DNA from 4 places in the Streptomyces sp. NPDC003284 genome. Region 1 is predicted to be linked to each of the others. Evidence: riboswitches for the same ligand, from Rfam matches in the RefSeq annotation. Region 1 holds a riboswitch; each other region holds the start of a gene.
The links. A riboswitch is a leader RNA that binds a small molecule or an ion and turns the genes downstream of it on or off. The one in region 1 is predicted to bind cyclic di-AMP.
Positions count from the first base shown of each region.

Region 2: linked by a shared signal. The riboswitch ahead of ACWDYF_RS30605 (transglycosylase SLT domain-containing protein) and the one ahead of ACWDYF_RS17580 (M23 family metallopeptidase) in region 1 are both predicted to bind cyclic di-AMP.
Region 3: linked by a shared signal. The riboswitch ahead of ACWDYF_RS12765 (LysM peptidoglycan-binding domain-containing protein) and the one ahead of ACWDYF_RS17580 (M23 family metallopeptidase) in region 1 are both predicted to bind cyclic di-AMP.
Region 4: linked by a shared signal. The riboswitch ahead of ACWDYF_RS07095 (M23 family metallopeptidase) and the one ahead of ACWDYF_RS17580 (M23 family metallopeptidase) in region 1 are both predicted to bind cyclic di-AMP.

Region 1 covers NZ_JBSFSI010000007.1:194,309-198,878, reverse strand. Annotated here, with positions in the region: gene ACWDYF_RS17585 (M16 family metallopeptidase) at 1-1,294, shown strand, start outside; cyclic di-AMP (ydaO/yuaA leader) riboswitch at 1,498-1,659, shown strand; gene ACWDYF_RS17580 (M23 family metallopeptidase) at 1,672-2,430, shown strand; gene ACWDYF_RS17575 (GntR family transcriptional regulator) at 2,637-3,296, shown strand; gene ACWDYF_RS17570 (HPr family phosphocarrier protein) at 3,486-3,767, opposite strand; gene ACWDYF_RS17565 (bifunctional acetate--CoA ligase family protein/GNAT family N-acetyltransferase) at 3,889-4,570, shown strand, end outside.
Region 2 covers NZ_JBSFSI010000019.1:118,157-122,726, forward strand. Annotated here, with positions in the region: gene fahA (fumarylacetoacetase) at 1-714, opposite strand, end outside; gene ACWDYF_RS30600 (HAD-IIB family hydrolase) at 913-1,725, shown strand; gene ACWDYF_RS30605 (transglycosylase SLT domain-containing protein) at 1,760-2,248, opposite strand; cyclic di-AMP (ydaO/yuaA leader) riboswitch at 2,251-2,440, opposite strand; gene ACWDYF_RS30610 (polyprenyl synthetase family protein) at 3,116-4,126, shown strand; gene ACWDYF_RS30615 (LolA family protein) at 4,567-4,570, shown strand, end outside.
Region 3 covers NZ_JBSFSI010000005.1:83,830-88,399, forward strand. Annotated here, with positions in the region: gene eno (phosphopyruvate hydratase) at 1-684, opposite strand, end outside; gene ACWDYF_RS12765 (LysM peptidoglycan-binding domain-containing protein) at 951-1,697, opposite strand; cyclic di-AMP (ydaO/yuaA leader) riboswitch at 1,702-1,867, opposite strand; gene ACWDYF_RS12770 (transglycosylase family protein) at 2,050-3,261, opposite strand; gene ACWDYF_RS12775 (cytochrome P450 family protein) at 3,428-4,570, opposite strand, start outside.
Region 4 covers NZ_JBSFSI010000003.1:21,946-26,515, forward strand. Annotated here, with positions in the region: gene ACWDYF_RS07090 (aldo/keto reductase) at 1-622, opposite strand, end outside; gene ACWDYF_RS07095 (M23 family metallopeptidase) at 800-1,879, opposite strand; cyclic di-AMP (ydaO/yuaA leader) riboswitch at 1,891-2,048, opposite strand; tRNA gene ACWDYF_RS07100 (tRNA-Met) at 2,459-2,532, opposite strand; gene ACWDYF_RS07105 (dihydrofolate reductase family protein) at 2,579-3,787, opposite strand; gene ACWDYF_RS07110 (mannosyltransferase family protein) at 3,940-4,570, opposite strand, start outside.

The sequences.
Region 1 (4,570 bases):
CAACGGCATCACCGTGCTGCGCTGCCACCGCCCCGGCCAGCAGGTCGTCGCCGTCGAGGTGCTCCTCGACGCGCCCCTGGACGCCGAGCCGGCCGGTCTGGACGGCGTCGCCACGATCATGGCGCGGGCCTTCTCCGAGGGCACCGACAAGCACTCCGCCGAGGACTTCGCCGCCGAGCTGGAGCGCGCGGGCGCCACCCTGGACGCGCACGCCGACCACCCCGGCGTACGGCTCAGCCTGGAGGTCCCGGCCTCCCGGCTGGCCAAGGGGCTCGCGCTGCTCTCCGACGCGCTGCGGGCGCCCGCGTTCGCCGGGTCCGAGGTCGAGCGGCTGGTGCGCAACCGGCTCGACGAGATCCCGCACGAGCTGGCCAACCCCTCCCGCCGCGCTGCCAAGGAGCTGTCCCGGCAGCTGTTCCCGGCCACCGCCCGCATGTCGCGCCCGCGCCAGGGCACCGAGGAGACCGTCGCCGCCGTCGACGCCGCCGCCGTCCGCGCCTTCTACGACCGGCACGTGCGCCCCGCCACGGCCACCGCGGTCGTCGTCGGCGACCTCACCGGCATCGACCTCGACGAGCTGCTCGGCGAGACCCTGGGCGCCTGGACCGGTTCGCCGGCCGAGCCGCGTCCGGTGCCGCCGGTCACCGCCGACGACACCGGCCGCGTGGTGATCGTGGACCGCCCCGGCGCCGTCCAGACCCAGCTGCTCATCGGCCGGATCGGACCCGACCGGCACGACCGCGTGTGGCCCGCCCAGGTGCTCGGCACCTACTGCCTGGGCGGCACCCTGACCTCCCGTCTGGACCGCGTCCTGCGCGAGGAGAAGGGCTACACCTACGGCGTGCGGTCCTTCGGCCAGGTGCTGCGCTCGGCGCCCGACGGCACCGGCGCGGCCATGCTCGCCATCAGCGGCTCGGTCGACACGCCGAACACCGGACCGGCCCTGGACGACCTCTTCACGGTGCTGCGCAAGCTCGCCGCCGAGGGGCTCACCGAGGCCGAGCGGGACGTGGCCGTGCAGAACCTGGTGGGGGTGGCGCCGCTCAAGTACGAGACGGCCGCCGCCGTGGCGAGCACACTCGCCGACCAGGTCGAGCAGCACCTGCCCGACGACTACCAGGCGACGCTCTATCAGCAGCTCGCGCAGACCGGCACGGTGGAGGCGACCGCCGCGGTCGTCAGCGCCTTCCCGGTGGACCGCCTGGTGACGGTGCTCGTCGGGGACGCGGCGCAGATCAAGGAGCCGGTCGAGGCGCTCGGCGTCGGCCCGGTGACCGTGGTCGCCGCCGAGTAGGACGCACCGCGCGGCACGCGCGCGCGTGGGGCCCCGGTGACCGGAGCGTCACCGGGGCCCCGGCATGTCCGTATTGGGCAGGAGGCGCCCTGTCTGCCCTGTGGCGTGCGCTACAAAAACCCGGATCCGTTTGGGCGCGGAACACGGCCCCGTCTAGCGTCGGTCCGGCTGTTCGTCGGGCAGTGCGCCGCAGCCGCGGCACCGGACAGTCATCGCCGAGTCCCCGTACGGCGCGAGCCAGGGGAGCCGGGGACCCACTCAGTCCCTGGGGTGAATCGGGCACCGTGCGCCGCGCACGGCACCCGTAGGAGACCTTCCTGCTCCGAACCCGTCAGCTAACCCGGTAGGCGAGAGGGAAGGAAAGGACCAGCCACCACATGGCGTTCACGCGCGCCACCGGGAAGCACCGCCGTCCCGGCCGGGTGCAGCGCACCACCGCCCGCGCGGCGGGTGTCGCTGCCCTCACCACCACCGGCGTCATCGGCACCCTCGCCGCCTCCCCGGCCCTCGCCGCCGAGACCCCCGCCCCCGCGGACACCGGCCTCACCCCGGTCATCAGCCTCGGCGACACCGTCGCCGAGCGGGTCGACGCGCAGGCCGCCGCCCAGTGGGAGGCCGCCCAGCAGAAGCAGGCCGAGCAGGCCGCGCGCAAGCTGGCCGCCGAGCGCGCCGAGCAGGCGCGCGAGGCCAAGGAGCGGGCCGACCGCGAGGCCGAGCGCAAGCGCCTCAACACCTTCGTGCCGCCCATCGCCGGCTCCTACGTCTCCACCGGCTACAAGACCGGCGGCTCGCTGTGGTCCTCCGGCTCGCACACCGGCATCGACTTCCACGCCGCGACCGGCACCCCCGTCCACGCGGTCGGCGTCGGCACGGTGGTGGAGACCGGCTGGGGCGGGGCGTACGGCAACCAGGTCGTCATCAGGATGGCCGACGGCATGTACACCCAGTACGGCCATCTGTCGTCCATCGGGGTCACGGTGGGCCAGCAGGTCGCCGCGGGCCAGCAGATCGCGGTGTCGGGCTCCACGGGCAACGTCACCGGTCCGCATCTGCACTTCGAGGCGCGCACCGGCGCGGAGTACGGCTCGGACGTCGACCCGATCGCCTACCTCCGCACGCACGGCGTGCAGGTCTGAATTCCGGCTCCGGGCACGCTCCGTATTCTTCTCCGCCGCACTGCATCCCGGCTGTCCAAAAAATATCCCTGGATTCCGTCACGCCGTCGGAAATTCCCGCGCATTGTTCTAGAGTCGTCGGAATGCGCGTCCGCGGCGTGTCCGCCACGGGCGCGCCACGGCCATGGACACGGCCACGGTCACGGGACGGGATACGGAGGTCGGACATGCGTGTTCCGGCGCACTCGGTGTGCACGGCGATCCGGGACGACATCGTCGCCGGGGTGCACGAGCGCGGCAGCCGGCTCACCGAGGAGGTCCTGGCCCGCCGCTACGGCGTCTCGCGCGTCCCGGTGCGCGAGGCCCTGCGCACCCTGGAGGCCGAGGGCTTCGTGGTGACCCGGCGGCACGCGGGCGCGTGCGTGGCCGAGCCGACCGAGCAGGAGGGCGCCGACCTGCTGGAGATGCGTCTGCTGCTGGAGCCGCTGGGCGCCGAGCGGGCCGCCCAGCGGCGCACCGAGGGCCATCTGAAGGTGCTGCGCGGCCTGGTCAGGCTCGGTCAGGAGCGGGCCGCGGGCGGGGGCGGCGAGGAGCTGCGGTCCCTGGCCGCCTGGTTCCACGAGACCCTGGCCCAGTCCTGCGGCAGCCCCGCGCTGACCGCCGCCCTGGCCCAGCTGCGGCACAAGATCACCTGGATGTACGGGGCGCCGGACCCCGCCGACCCGGCCGAGACCTGGGCCGGACACGGGGCGATCGTCGACGCGGTGGCACGCGGCGACGCCGCCCGCGCCCGCGCCCTGACCGCCCTGCACACCGAGCGGATGACCGCCGCGCAGCGGGCGAGCGCCCGGAAACATCCCGTCAACACATCGAGCACACGGAATTAACACGCGTGCCGTAGAAAAGAACCGGCAGGAATCGGCAGGGACCGGCAGGGGCCGGGAAGGAATGTGCTGCCGATATCCGCGCCCTATTTCCGTTTCCCGCGCGGGGAATTCACGCGGACACACGAAAACCGCGCCGCCCCGCAGGGGGAGACGCGGTTCCCGGACGCGCTGTGTGTTCCCTCCGGCCGCTCAGACGGTCTCGGGGAGCTCTTCCAGGCCCTCGGCGACCAGCTTGGCCAGCCGCTCCAGGGCGGCCTCCGCGCCCTCGGCGTCGGAGGCGAGGACGACCTCCTCGCCACCCTGCGCGCCCAGGCCGAGCACGGCCAGCATGGAGGCCGCGTTGACGGGGTTGCCGTCGGCCTTGGCGATCGTCACGGGGACCCCTGCGGCCGTGGCGGCCCGGACGAAGATGGAAGCGGGGCGGGCGTGGAGACCCTCGGCCCAGCCGACGTTGACGCGGCGCTCAGCCATGTGATGCTGCCCTTCAGGTGTAGCAGGTTGTCTAGACCAGTTTCCCATACGTGCGGCACCGTGTGGGTACGCCACACACCGCCTCGCGCCGCCGCCCGGGGCGAGCCGTACGCTGGGCCCCATGCAGACCTCGTCGGACCGGCATGCGTACCCCGCCCACTGGGAGGCCGACGTGGTGCTGCGCGACGGGGGCACGGCACGGATCCGGCCCATCACCGCCGAGGACGCCGACCGGCTGGTCAGCTTCTACGAGCAGGTGTCGGACGAGTCCAAGTACTACCGCTTCTTCGCGCCCTACCCGCGCCTGTCCGCCAAGGACGTCCACCGCTTCACGCACCATGACTTCGTGGACCGGGTGGGGCTCGCGGCCACCGTCGGCGGCGAGTTCATCGCCACCGTACGCTACGACCGCATCGGCCCCGCCGGAGCGCCCGGCCCGGCGCCCGCCGACGAGGCCGAGGTCGCCTTCCTGGTGCAGGACGCCCACCAGGGCCGCGGGGTCGCCTCCGCCCTGCTGGAGCACATCGCGGCCGTCGCCCGCGAGCGCGGCATCCGCCGCTTCTCCGCCGAGGTGCTGCCCGCGAACACCAAGATGATCAAGGTGTTCACCGACGCCGGGTACACCCAGAAGCGCAGCTTCGAGGACGGTGTCGTCCGACTGGAGTTCGACATCGAGCCGACGGACCGCTCGCTGGCCGTGCAGCGCGCGCGGGAGCAGCGCGCGGAGGGGCGCTCGGTGCGGCGGCTGCTGCTGCCCGGCTCGGTCGCCGTGATCGGCGTCGGCCGCGGCCCCGGGAGCGTGG
Region 2 (4,570 bases), on a different contig from region 1:
CGGGACGTACTCCCACGCCTGCACGTCCCGCGCCGACCAGTCGTTGAGCAGGCACAGCCCGAACACGTGCTCGCGGAAGTCCGCCAGCGCCACCGGCTGCCCGGCCCGCGAGGGCACCCCGACCACGAAGCCGACCTCGGCCTCGATGTCCAGCCGGACCGACGGGCCGAACACGGGCGCGGGGTCGGCGGGGCCCTTGCGCTGTCCCGAGGGGCGTACGACGTCCGTGCCCGAGACGACGACCGTCCCCGAGCGGCCGTGGTAACCGATCGGCAGGTGCTTCCAGTTGGGGGTGAGGGAGTCCTCGGCGTCCGGGCGGAAGATCTGCCCGACGTTGCGCGCGTGGTTCTCGGACGCGTAGAAGTCGACGTAGTCCGCGACCTCGAAGGGCAGGTGCAGGGTCACCGAGGAGAGCGGGTGCAGGAAGGGGGCCACGGTCTCCTGGTGCGCGGGCACCGTCACCCACGCCGTCAGCGCGCGCCGCACGTCCGACCAGGCGGTGCGGCCCGCGGCGAGCAGCGGGTTCAGGGTCGGCCGCGCGAGCAGGGCGGCGTACGGGGAGCCGAGTGCCAGCGCCGCCGCACCCGCGTCGAGGACGTGGTCGCCGAGCCGGACGCCCACGGTCCGCTCCTGCGATCCGGCGCGCGAGAAGACACCGTAGGGAAGGTTGTGCGGACCGAAGGGGTCGCCCTCGGGGACCTCGAAGGGGGGCATCGGGTACTGCCTCTCTTTCGTGTGCCGGTGTTCCATGGGGGACATGGGTGTCTGGCCACACGTTCATGTGGTCGCGCCACACGTTACGGGGGAGGCCGCTGTCTTGGGCAGGGTCCGAGGAGTCTCCCGACGACACGGCGGAGGGACGTCGTCCGGTTTCCGCCCGTCACCCGCCTGGCGGATCCGTATTCTCTGATCATGCCCGCATCCGCTGCCCCCGCGTACGCCCTCATCGCCACCGACCTGGACGGCACGCTGCTGCGCGGCGACGACTCCGTGTCCGGGCGGACCCGCGCCGCGCTCGGCCGGGCGGCGGCGGCCGGTGCCCGGCACCTCGTCGTCACCGGACGGCCGGCGCCGCGGGTCCGCCCGCTGCTGAGGTCCCTCGGCGGCACCGGGCTCGCGGTGTGCGGCCAGGGCGCCCAGCTCTACGACGCCGGGGCCGACCGCATGCTGTGGTCGGTCACGCTCGACCGGGAGACGGCCGAGACCGCGCTCGGCAAGATCGAGGCGGAGGTGGGTGAGGTGTACGCGGCGGTCGACCAGGACGGCGTGGACGGCCGCACGCTCATCGAGCCGGGGTACCGCATGCCGCACCCGACGCTGCCCGCCGAGCGGGTCGGGCGGCGCGAGGAACTGTGGCGCGCGCCCATCAGCAAGGTGCTGCTGCGCCACCCCCGGCTGTCCGACGACGAGCTGGCGGCGGCGGCCCGCGGCGCGGTCGGCCCGCTCGCCTCGGTGACCATGTCGGGCCCGGGGACCGTCGAGCTCCAGCCCTGCGGCATCACCAAGGCGACCGGTCTCGCGCTGGCCGCGGCGCGGCTGGGACTCGGCCCCGGGGACGCCCTCGCCTTCGGCGACATGCCGAACGACATCCCCATGTTCCGGTGGGCGGCCCGGGGGGTGGCGATGGCGGGTGCCCACCCGGAGCTGAAGGCGGTCGCCGACGAGGTCACCACGTCGAACGAGGACGACGGCGTCGCCGTCGTCCTCGATCGTCTGTTCGTCTGAGCCCGCCGCGTGCCGGCCGGCACGCGGCTGCCCGTCAGTACGCGCTGTTGACGTTGTCGATGGAGCCGTAGCGCGCGGCGGCGTAGTTGCAGGCGGCCGTGATGTTGGCGACCGGGTCGTAGATGTCGAACGACGTGCCGGCCACGTGGTAGGCGTTGAAGGTCGGCTGGATGACCTGGAGCAGGCCCTTGGAGGGGATGCCCGCGGCGGCGTTGGAGTCCCAGTTGTTGATGGCCAGCGGGTTGCCGGAGGACTCGCGCATCACATTGCGGTGGATGCCGTTGTACGTGCCGGGAATGCCCTTCTGGGCCATGACCGCGAGCGACTCGCGGATCCATCCGTCCAGGGTGTTCGGGTAGGCGACCGTGCTCGCCGTGGTGGCGGTGGCGGCGGTCGGGGTGGCCGCGGAGGCGCCGGACGCCCCGATCAGCGGCAGGGCGAGGATCGCGGCACCGGTGCCGGAGACGGCGAGGGTGCGGACGAGACGAGCGGCGCGGGAGCGGCTGGGACGACGTGCAGACATGGGGATTTCCTCTCCGTCGCCTGCGAGGTGAGCTGTCGGGTTCGGGCGGGGAGGTGCCCGGCCGGCTCCGGAGAGCACGGCTTCACCCCGAGCCGTTCCGGCGCGGCGTACGACGTAGGACGTACGGCGCTCCGGCCCGGCGACTTACCTGGGTCCCCCGCTCCTGCCATGAGCTGTCGGTGGGTGGTCATCGAGCGCTGGCAGGATTCGGCGTCCGCTCGACTGGCCCGGAACGTATGCGAGAGCACATGTCCCGAACAAGTACCTGATGCATACATCGTCCTAGTTGACCTTGATCCAGGGCATTTTGGCCGCTTGATCCTTTGCGATTGCCAAGGGTCAACTCGCTTGCGGGGGACGGGGAGCGGGGGGTCGGCGGGCCGTGGCGGGGGGTGGAGGTGCGCGTGATGCAGCTCACGGAATAATCCGGCCAGGAGCATTTGCCCCCAAGGGGAATTGAAATACTAATAAGGGTAAATCGGACTCGTAGGGCTGGAAGTGACGGGCATCACGGTCGGTGAGGCCCTGGCCCTGTTCGTACGTACGTGGGCACGGGCGGCGTGTAGGAGGAGAGTGGGCGCGGTGGGGGGAGTGAGGGAGGAGGCTGGAGGAGGGGGAAGTGGGGGAGGGGGAAGGTGGAAGGGGGGCGGGGGTGGCGAGGGAGAGGCAGGGAAGAGCAAGTCGATAAATATCTGTTCATACGTGGTGATCGAAAACATATCGGTCGTGATCCGATACCACCTGGCCTGTATCGGTGGGCGCTATCGGTGATCGAAACGTGACCGGATACGCTGACTTGAGTGATGGCAGCGACCTATCGACAAACCGTGTAAGCGCCAGCAGACACCAGCAGACAGGAGACCCCTCGTGACCGTCGTCGGGCCGTTCGGGCTGAGCGTGCGGGACCAGGCTCTCGAAGCCGATGTCCAGGCCGGATTGGCGGCTGTCGAGGAAGGGCTGCTCGAAGCCACCAAGAGCGAGGTCCCGTTCATCACGGAGGCCGCCCAGCACCTCGTCAAGGCGGGCGGCAAGCGGTTCCGGCCGCTGGTCGTGATGCTCGCGGCCCAGTTCGGCGACCCCGACGCGCCGGGAATCGTGCCCTCGGCCGTGGTCGTGGAGCTGACCCACCTGGCCACGCTCTACCACGACGACGTGATGGACGAGGCCGCCGTGCGGCGCGGGGTGGCCAGCGCCAACACCCGCTGGAACAACGCGGTCGCGGTCCTCACCGGCGACTTCCTCTTCGCCCGCGCCTCCCAGATCCTCGCGGACCTCGGCCCGGAGGCCGTCCGGGTCCAGGCGCTCGCGTTCGAACGGCTCGTCACCGGGCAGATCCTGGAGACCGCCGGACCGCAGGACGGCCGGGACCCGGTCGACCACTACCTGGACGTGCTGGGCGGCAAGACCGGTTCGCTGGTGGCTGTCTCGTGCCGGTTCGGCGCGATGATGTCCGGCGCCGACGAGAGGGTCGTGGACGTGCTGACGCAGTACGGGGAGCGGCTCGGCGTCGCCTTCCAGCTCGCGGACGACGTGCTCGACATCGCCTCCGACTCCCGGGAGTCCGGCAAGACCCCCGGCACCGACCTGCGCGAGGGCGTCGCCACGCTGCCGGTGCTGCGGCTGCGCGAGCGCGCCGCCCGGCTCGGGCTCGCCGAGGACATCGCGCTGTGCGAACTGCTCGACTCCGACCTGAGCGACGACGCCCGGCACGCCGAGGCGCTGACCGCGCTGCGCGCCCATCCCGCGCTCGAACAGGCCCGGCGGGACAGCGTCCGCTACGCCGAGGAGGCGCGGGCCGCGCTGGCCCCGCTGAAGGAGTGCGGCGCCAAGGTGGCCCTGCTCCAGCTGTGCGACGCGGTGGTCCACCGGGTCGGCTAGTGCACCGGGTCGGCTGGTGCACCGGGTCGGCTGGTGCACCGGGTCGGCTGGTACGCCGGGTCGGCTGGTACGCCGGGTCGGCCAGGCCCGCCTACCCGGATCCGGCCCCGGCCCCGGTCGGCCGGGGCCCGACGTGCCTCTTCCCGCCGGTTCTCTCCACCCCCCGGTCCCGCCTCTCCACCCGGCCGGACCTGGTCCCGGCGGGGGTTCCGGCCGGCTTCTCCACCCCGACCCCTACGGGGTGGTGGAGAAGCCGCCCTCGTGTGTCATACCGCAGGCGTACACGGAGTTGGCTCCGCGGTCTGACGCTTCGTCGCGGCCGATTTGGTCAGATGGAAGCACGGACCACACCACTCCTCACCGATTCGGGTGAGAATGGCGGCTTGGGGTGGGAGCAGTGCACACGGGCAGCCGCCGCCGACGACGGAGGTAAGGCACACATGG
Region 3 (4,570 bases), on a different contig from region 1:
TTCCTTGATCGCTTCCAGGATCAGGTCCAGGGCCTCGCGGTTGGAGCCCAGGTTCGGGGCGAAGCCGCCCTCGTCGCCCAGACCGGTGGCCAGACCCTTGTTCTTCAGGACCTTCTTGAGGGTGTGGTAGACCTCGGCACCCCAGCGCAGGGCCTCGGAGAAGGACTCCGCGCCGATCGGGGCGATCATGAACTCCTGGATGTCCACGTTGGAGTCGGCGTGCGAGCCGCCGTTCAGGATGTTCATCATCGGCACCGGGAGCAGGTGCGCGTTGGGGCCGCCCAGGTAGCGGAAGAGCGGGAGGTCGGACGCCTCGGAGGCGGCGTGCGCGACGGCGAGGGAGACGCCGAGGATGGCGTTGGCGCCGAGCGAGCCCTTGTTGTCGGTCGCGTCCAGGTCGAACATGGCCTGGTCGATCAGGCGCTGCTCGGTGGCGTCGTAGCCGACGAGCTCCGGGCCGATCTGCTCGATGACGGCGAGGACGGCCTTCTCGACGCCCTTGCCCTGGTAACGGTTGGGGTCACCGTCACGCAGCTCGATGGCCTCGAAGGCGCCCGTGGAGGCGCCGGAGGGGACGGCGGCACGACCCGTGCTGCCGTCGTCGAGGCCGACCTCGACCTCGACCGTGGGGTTGCCTCGGGAGTCCAGGATTTCCCGGGCTACGACGACGTCGATGGACGGCACGAGCATCTCCTTCGTGGATGTGACGCTGAAAGTGCGGGGCTTGTGAGCCGAGCGACTAGAGCCTAACCGTCCCGGGCCGCCGACCGGCCGACCGACCGTCCCGTGGACAGAGTGACCGTACACATTGTTTCAGCACGGAACAAAGAAGACGGGAACGGGGGTCCGAACGGAAGGTGAAATGCCCCCGCCCCGGCGCGTACGGGGGAGAACGCGCCGGGGCGGGGAGCCCGTGGGGACGGGGGGGGTGGGGCGGTGGCCGCCGCGCCTTACTTCAGGTGCAGCTGCTGGCCCGGGTAGATGAGGTCGGCGTCGTCGACGATGTCCTTGTTCAGCTGGAAGAGCTTCTCCCAGCCGCCCTGGACGTGGTGGGCGGCGGCGATGGAGCTGAGCGAGTCGCCGGCGGTCACCTTGTACTCGCCGTCGCCCTTCTTCACCTTCTTGCCGGTGGGGGTGGTGACGGTCTTCTTCGGCGCCGGGCGGTCGGCGGAGCGGCCCGCGGCCTGCTGCTCGGTGGAGCGGGTCGTGGTGCTGCTCTTCTTCGACGAGGACGACGAAGAGGAGGACGACGAAGAGGAGGAGGAAGAAGACGACGAGGACGACGAGGAAGAGGAGGACGACGAGGAGCTGCCGCCCGAGTACGCGGCGCCGGACAGGCCCTTGCCGCACACCGGCCAGGCGCCCTTGCCCTGGCCCGCGAGGACCTTCTCGGCAATGGCGATCTGCTGGGACTTGCTGGCCAGGTCGGCGCGCGGGGCGTAGGCGGTGCCACCGAAGGCGGCCCAGGTGGAGTTGGTGAACTGGACGCCGCCGTAGAAGCCGTTGCCGGTGTTGATCGACCAGTTGCCGCCGGACTCGCACTGGGCGACCGCGTCCCACTCGGAGGCGGTGGCGGCGGAGGCGTTGCCGGCCGCCATCAGCGGACCGGCGACGGCGACGCCGGTGACACCGGCGAGTGCGATGGCGCGAGTGGCCTTGGACGGACGACGGTGCTTGCCCTTGCCGGAAAACAGCATGGAAGGATCCCCTCACCGACGCCTGCGAGGTGAGCTGTCGGGTTCGGGCCGGTTGAGTTGCCCGGCCGTGCCTTCCGAGAGGCACGGCTTCACCCCCAGCCGCTCCGGTCAACTGCCCGGCGCGGCACTTACCTTGGGTCCCCCGCTCCTGCCTGCGGCGCTTGACGCGACGACTGTTCCCGTACGGCCGCTGGCAGGATTCGGCGTTGCGGCAGCCGGGGCTCGCGGTGGCGAGCGGTCATGACCGTAGACAGGTGATCCGCCGGATTTCAAAGACGATCAGGGCTTCTGAGACTCATCCCACACTTTCACCGAATAGGACATACAAGGCGAAGTGTGACGTGAACTCCCGCTACTTTTGGGCGTTTTCGGTGGGGACATCCAGGCTCTGACCGGCGACGATGTGGTCCGGGTCGGCCCCGATGGCGCCCTTGTTGGCGTCATAGAGCGTGTGCCACCCGCCGTGCAGGCCGAAGGAGTCGGCGATGGACGTGAGCGAGTCGCCGGTGCGCACGGTGTAGGAGTCGGCGGACGAGGCGTGCGCGCCGCCGCCCCCGGAGGCGTGCCGCCCGCCCGTGGCGTCCGCGGCGCCGCCTGTCGCGCCCTCGTCGGCGCTGCCGCCGCGGTGGCGGCCGCCGGAGCCGAGCGCGCCGGTGTCGACGAGCGCCGAAGAGCCGATGTCCTGGACGTAGTTGTCCGCATCGCCGGAGTTGTCACGATCCTGGTCCCCGGTGCCCGTGGACGAGGTGGCGTCGGGCGTGCCGGTGCCGTGAGAGGTGCCGGACCCGGCCGGACCGCCCGTCTTCGCGGGCGAGGAAGGGCCGTCGGACGGTCCGGTGGTGGCGCCGTGCGACGCGTCGGTCCCGTGCGAGGATCCGGGCGTTTGGGTGGTGTCCGGCGAAGAGCCGGACGAACCGGATGAGTTGTCGGCGTCCTGGGGCGAGTCGGACAGACCGCCCTCGCCGGTACGAGGCTTCCCGGACGCGTCGGAGCCGCCGGAGCCGCCGGAGTCACCGCCCTTGCCCGTGGAGCCGGAGGTTCCGGACGAGGTGGACCCCTTGTCGTCCTTGTCCCCCTTGCCTTCCTTATCTCCCTTGTCGCCCTTGCCGTCCTTGTCCGACGAGGTGGATCCGTCGCCGGACGTCGAGGAGTCGCCGCCCACGCCCGTGTCGACGTCGGCCGTACCGGAACTCTTGGTGAGCCCGGCCAGCAGCCCGCAGGTGTGCCAGGTGCCGGGCCCCTTGTCGGCGAGGATCTTCTCGGCCACGGCTATCTGCTGGGAGCGGCTGGCCTGGTCGGCGCTGGCCGCGTAGGAGAGGCCGCCGTACGCCTCCCAGTCGTCCTGGGTGAGCATCAGGCCGCCGTAGTAGCCGTGGCCGTTGTCGGCGCTCCAGGAGCCGCCGGTCTCGCACTGCGCCACCTTGTCCCAGGTGGTGCCGTCGGCGGCGCTGGCGCCGGACGCGGCGACCAGCGGGATGGCGATGGCCGAGCCGGTCACTCCGGCGGCGACGAGGAGGGCCGGAGCCTGGCGGGGGCGACGGTGACGACCGTTCCCGGAGAGCATCTGGAGACCTTTCGCACGACGGCAGTGACGGCGCGGCGGCGGGACGGGAGGGCCCCGGCGTCACGCTGATGGGTGAAAGTATCGGGTGACGATCACTTGTCACAAGTTCATGCCGCGCAGATCACATGAACATCACATAGTTGAACACGCGTCATGTTCACCGCCGTCAGCGCCCGGGAACGGGGCCGTTCCCGGTGGTCGTCCCGGGGGCGGGGGCCGGGGCGGCGGCGGGGGCAGGGGCGGGAACCGGGACGGGGGTGAAGCCGACCGGGAGAGTCCGCAGTCCGCGCATGATGAGCCCGCCGCGCCAGCGCAGTTCGGCCGGTTCCGCGTCGAGACGCAGGTCCGGCAGCCGGGTCAGCAGGGTGGCCAGCGCGGTCTGCCCCTCCAGGCGGGCGAGCGGGGCGCCCAGGCAGTAGTGGATGCCGTGCCCGTACCCCAGGTGCTGGTTGTCGCCGCGGGCGAGGTCGAGCGTGTCGGGGTGGGAGAACCGCTCCGGGTCGCGGTCGGCGGCGGCCAGCACCACCAGCACCGGATCGCCCGCGGCGATGTCCTGTCCGCCGAGCGTGAGCGCCCGGGTGGCGAACCGCCAGGTGGCCAGCTCCACCGGCCCGTCGTAGCGCAGCAGCTCCTCGACGCCGGTCTCCAGCAGTCCGCTCTCCCCCGCGGCCAGCGACTCCTGGAGCCGCGCCCGCTGACCGGGGTGGGTGAGCAGGGCGTACATGCCGTTGCCGATGAGGTTGACGGTCGTCTCGAAACCGGCGAAGAGAAGGATGAACGCCATCGCGGCGGCCTCGTTCTCCGTGAGGTGCTCGCCGTGGTCGGAGGCGCGGATGAGCCCGGAGATGAGGTCCTCGCCCGGCTCCGGTTCGGCGGGCAGGGCGGCCCGCTTGCGGTGGATCAGCTCGGCCAGATAGCCGCGCATCTTCTTCACCGACCGGGCCACTCCGCCCCGGGGGCCCTTGCCGTGACGGATCATCATGCCCGCCCAGTCCCGGAAGTCGTCCTGGTCCTCGCGCGGGACGCCGAGCAGGTCGCAGATGGCGTAGATGGGCAGCGGGAACGCGAACTCGTGGATGAGGTCTGCGGTGCCGCGCCCGGCGAAGGACGCGATGAGGCCGTCCGCCAGCTCCTGCACGCGCGGCGCGAACTCGGCGACCCTGCGGGGGGTGAACGCCTTGCTGACCAGACGTCGCAGCCGGGTGTGGTCCGGCGGGTCGATGTTGAGCAGATGCGTCATCAGCTCGGCCTTGCGCTCGCCGGGGATGCCGGTCTTGCCCTTGGCGTGCGCGGGCTCGTCGTGGTGGGC
Region 4 (4,570 bases), on a different contig from region 1:
CCGCCGCCAGGCCCGCCCGCTCGGCGAGGTCCCGCAGAGCGCCCTCGTAGGTGTCCCGGGAGACCAGGTTGTAGTGCGGCTGGAGCGCGACGTAGCGGGCCAGGCCCTCGCGTTCGGAGAAGTCCAGGGACTCCTTCAGGCGCTCGGCGGAGATGTTGGAGGCGGCGATGTACCGCACCTTGCCCGCCCGCACCAGTTCGTCCAGGGCGCCGATGATCTCCTCGACGGGCACCTCGGGCCGGTCGAAGTGCGTGTAGTACAGGTCGATGTGGTCGGTGCCCAGCCGCTTGAGGGAGGCGTCGGCCGCGGCCTTGATATTGGCGCCGGACAGGCCCTGGAAGTCGGGGTGCTGGCTGACCTTGGTCGCGATGACGATGTCGGAGCGGTTGCCGCGCTCCTTGATCCACTTGCCGATGATCGTCTCGGACTCGCCGCCCTGGTGGCCCTCCACCCAGGCCGAGTAGGAGTCGGCTGTGTCCAGGAAGTTGCCGCCGGCCGCCGTGTAGGCGTCCAGGACGGCGAAGGACCGCTCCTGGTCGGCGGTCCAGCCGAAGACGTTGCCGCCGAGGGCGAGCGGGAAGACCTGGAGGTCGGACGAGCCCAGCTTGTGCAGAGAAGTCATGTGATCCATCAACGCCCCCGGCGGAGCAGCCCATTCCGCGCCCCGCCGGTCCCGGGCGCAAAGCTTGCGCAAACCACCCGGACGGCTGGCGGCGCGCCCGCAGCGGGGCCCCCGCCCGGGGGATCAGGCGAGCGGGGGGATCAGGGAATCAGGCGGATGGACCGGGCATCAGCGGCATCAGGGGTTGAGGCCCTTGGCCTGGAGCCAGGCCATCGGGTCGATGCCGGACGCCTGGGCGCCCGGGTGGACCTCCAGGTGCAGATGCGGCCCGGTGACGTTGCCGGTGGCGCCGACCCGGCCGATGACCTCGCCGGTGGCGACCTTCTGCCCGGCGCTCACGCTGATCGACGACTGGTGGCAGAACCACAGCTCGGTGCCGTCGTCCAGGGTGAGGATCGTGCGGTAGCCGTAGGCACCCGCCCAGCCGGCCTCGGTGACGGTACCGCTGTGGATCGCCTTGATCAGGGTGCCGGTGGGCGCGGCGAAGTCGAGGCCGGTGTGGTGCCCGGAGGACCACATGGAGCCGGCCTGGCCGAAGGTGGAGGTGATCGTGTACGAGGAGGTCGGCAGCGTGTACTGCTTGGCCAGCTCCGCCAGCCGCGCCGCCTCGGCCTTCTTCCGGGCCTCCTCCTCCGCCTTCTTCTTCTCGGCGGCGGCCTTGGCCTCGGCCTTCTGCTTCGCCTCGGCGGCGGCCTCGTCCGCCTGCCGGGCGGCGCGCTGGACGGCGGCCTGCTCGGTGGCGGCCTCGGCCTTGGCCACGACCTGGGCCTGCTGCTGCTCGGCCTGGGCCATGATCCGGTTGCGCAGCGCCTCGCCCGCGCCGGACGCGGCACGGGGAGCGGCCGCCGTCCCGGCCGGTGCGGCGGTGACGTCGCTGAGCGCGGTGGCGGAGCCCTCGTGGTGCTCCTTGGCGGAGCCGCCGTCGAAGAGGGAGCCGACGGAGGCGGGCAGCGCGTGCAGGTCCGGCACGTCGGGCAGCGAGATCGCGACCGGCGGCTTGCCGGTGTTGGCGCTGGCCATGCCGCCCGCGCCGACGGCCGCTATGACGCCCACGCCGAGCACGGTGGAGCTGCGGGCCAGCCCGCCGCCGCGCTGCTTGGCGACGCGGTGCCGGCCGCGCACGGGGCGGAGGGAGTCCTCGGTGGGGTTCCACTCCTCCACGGGGCCCTCGTCGGGGGTCCGGCCGCCGTAGCCGAAGGACTCGGTGCGCTGGCTCGGCACGAACGGGGCTTCTGGGGCAGGCCGGTTGGACGCCACGCGGGCGTGCTCCTTTCCTTCCGTCTCGCCTACCGGGTTAGCTGACGGGTTCGGAGCGGGAAGGTCTCCTACGCGCGTCAACCGGCCGTACGGATACGGCGGATGATGCCCGATTCACCCCAAGTTGGTGGTTCCCCGGTTCCCTTGCGGGATTCGGCGCGCGCGCACGGAGCCGCCTCTGATGACGGCTGGGACGACCGCGCTGCGTTATCGAACGTTAATAGACCCGGGCCTCCGATTCCAAGCCGCCCGCCTTGATCATTAAACCTTTTTGGCCAAGACGTACACCCCAGAGGTGACGAAACCAGGGCGAGTTGACTGAACTTCAGGCCATTTCCGGCGCGCGACGACGGCGCGGGCGCCCACGAGAGAAGTGATGGTGTGTCAGTTGTTATGCGGACGGACACAGGACGGTCACACGAGGTGACATCGATCAAGGAGCGACCGAGAGCGGGAACGCATGCCGCGGGAGACCACGGAAGACCGCAGGAGACTGCGGGAGACCTCGGGAGACTGCGGGAAGCCCGGAAAACACTCAGGGCCGGAATCCGTTTCCGGATTCCGGCCCTGAGTCTTCAGTAGCGGGGACAGGATTTGAACCTGCGACCTCTGGGTTATGAGCCCAGCGAGCTACCGAGCTGCTCCACCCCGCGTCGTTGAGATAACTGTACATCACCTGCGGGATGGATTGCACACGCGTTACGGCAGGTGCCGGTTCGGCTCCTTGGCCAGGGCCTCGAACTCCGGCAGCACCACGACGTCCGCGCCCCCGGCCGCCAGCACCCCGGAGCCGTCGGCGGACTCCACGAAGGTGTCCGGCTCCCGCCACGCCGTGACCACCCGCCGCACCCCCGCGTCCAGAATCAGCCGGGCGCACGGCCGCGGCCGGGAGGCGCGTCGGGCGCACGGTTCCAGGCTGCTGTACACCGTGGCCCCGGGCAGCCGCGGGTCCGCCGGGTCGATCTTGGCGAGCGCGGCCTCCTCCGCGTGCACCACCGGGTCACCGGCCTCCCGCGAGTGGCCCCGGGCCAGCTGGGTGCCGTCCGCCGCGACCACCACCGCGCCCACGCTGAACGCCGTGCGCGAGGGCGGGCACTGCGCGGCCAGCTCGCAGGCGATCCGCAGCCAGTGCCGGTCAGCGGGCACGGCGCCGGTCCCGGTGCCGGGGGCCGTGGGCTCGTAGCGCATGAGGACGACGTCCCCGAGGGCCCGGGTCTCCAGCAGCCGCAGCCGTCCGGCCTGGTACGCGCCCGGCCCGAACAGGCGGGGCGCCGCCGGGTCCCCGACGATCAGCGGCGCGACCACGAGCTGGAGCTCGTCGGCGAGCTGCTGCCTCAGCAACTGGGTGTGCACCGTGCCGCCGCCCTCGACCATGAGCCGGCGCACCCCGCGCACGTCGTGCAGGTGCTCCAGCAGGCGCCGCCAGTCGAGCGCCGCGCCCAGCGGGACGACGGAGACGGAGGCGGCGCCGGGGGCGGGGGCGGGGGCGGCGCCGGGGGCGGGGGACGCGGCATCGGGATCCTCGGATCCGGGGGCCGTACCGACGCCCGCGCGGCGCAGCCGTTCGGCGCCCTCGTCGGTCGTGTAGACGGCCTTCTCGCCGCCCGTGTGCCAGAAGCGCGCCCGCGGGTCCAGCTCGCCGGTGGCGGTGACCGTGACCTTCAGCGGATGCTCCGGCCGGCCGGCGGCGACCCGGGCCGCGCGGCGCTCGGGCGCGTTGACCAGCAGGCGGGGGTTGTCGGCGCGCAGGGTGCCGGCGCCGACGAGGATGGCGTCGGAGGCGGCCCGCACCGCGTCGACCCGGTCGAAGTCGGCGGCGCCGGACAGCAGCAGGCGGTCGGGGCCGGTGTCGTCCAGGCAGCCGTCCAGGGAGACGGCGGCGGACAGCAGGACATGGGGCAGGGGCATCGGGGCGCACTCTTTCTCGGAGGCGGACGGACTCGGAGGCGTGGGGGCGCTCGGTTTCTACCCGTCCATCCTCGCGGCCCCGTCCGGAACCTCACCGTCCGCCCCTGGGTCCGGGCGCGCACGTCCCCCGGCGGAGCACCGGCCCGGTGGCGTCACCCGGTCCAGTGTCCCGAGGTGAACGTCACCGCGAGCACCGCCGTCAGCGGCGCGACCACCCCGACGTACGCGTCCTTCACCCAGCGCCGCCGCAGGCTCCAGTGGGCCAGGCCGGTCCACAGCGGCCACCAGATCAGGGTGGCGCGGGGCACGGAGAGGTACCAGTAGGACGTGCCCAGGGCCCACAGGTTGAGGGCGATGAACACGGCCTCCGGCCAGCGGCGGCGGACCAGCAGCACGGCGAGCAGCAGTACCCCGACCGCCATGGCCGCCAGCTCCAGCTGGAACTCGACGGCGTACCCGGTGCTCTGGAGGTGGCCGAAGGCGTTGTGCCAGGTGTTGCGGAGGGACTCGGCGGGGGTGTGGAAGTCCCGGTACCAGCCGCGTTCCTCGGCGTGCTTCCAGGCCATCCAGTCACCGGTGTGCGCCCGCAGGTAGCCGGTGTAGACGGCGGCGGGCACGGCGGGCAGCAGGCACCAGCCGAGCGGGAGCAGCCGACGGGCGAGCGGCGTGCCGCCCGAGCCGTCCGAGCCGTCCGAGCCGTCCGAGCCGTCCGAGCCGTCCGAGCCGTCCGAGCCGTCCGAGCCGTCCGCCCGAGCCTGCGCGCGTACGGCGGTCAGGAGTTCG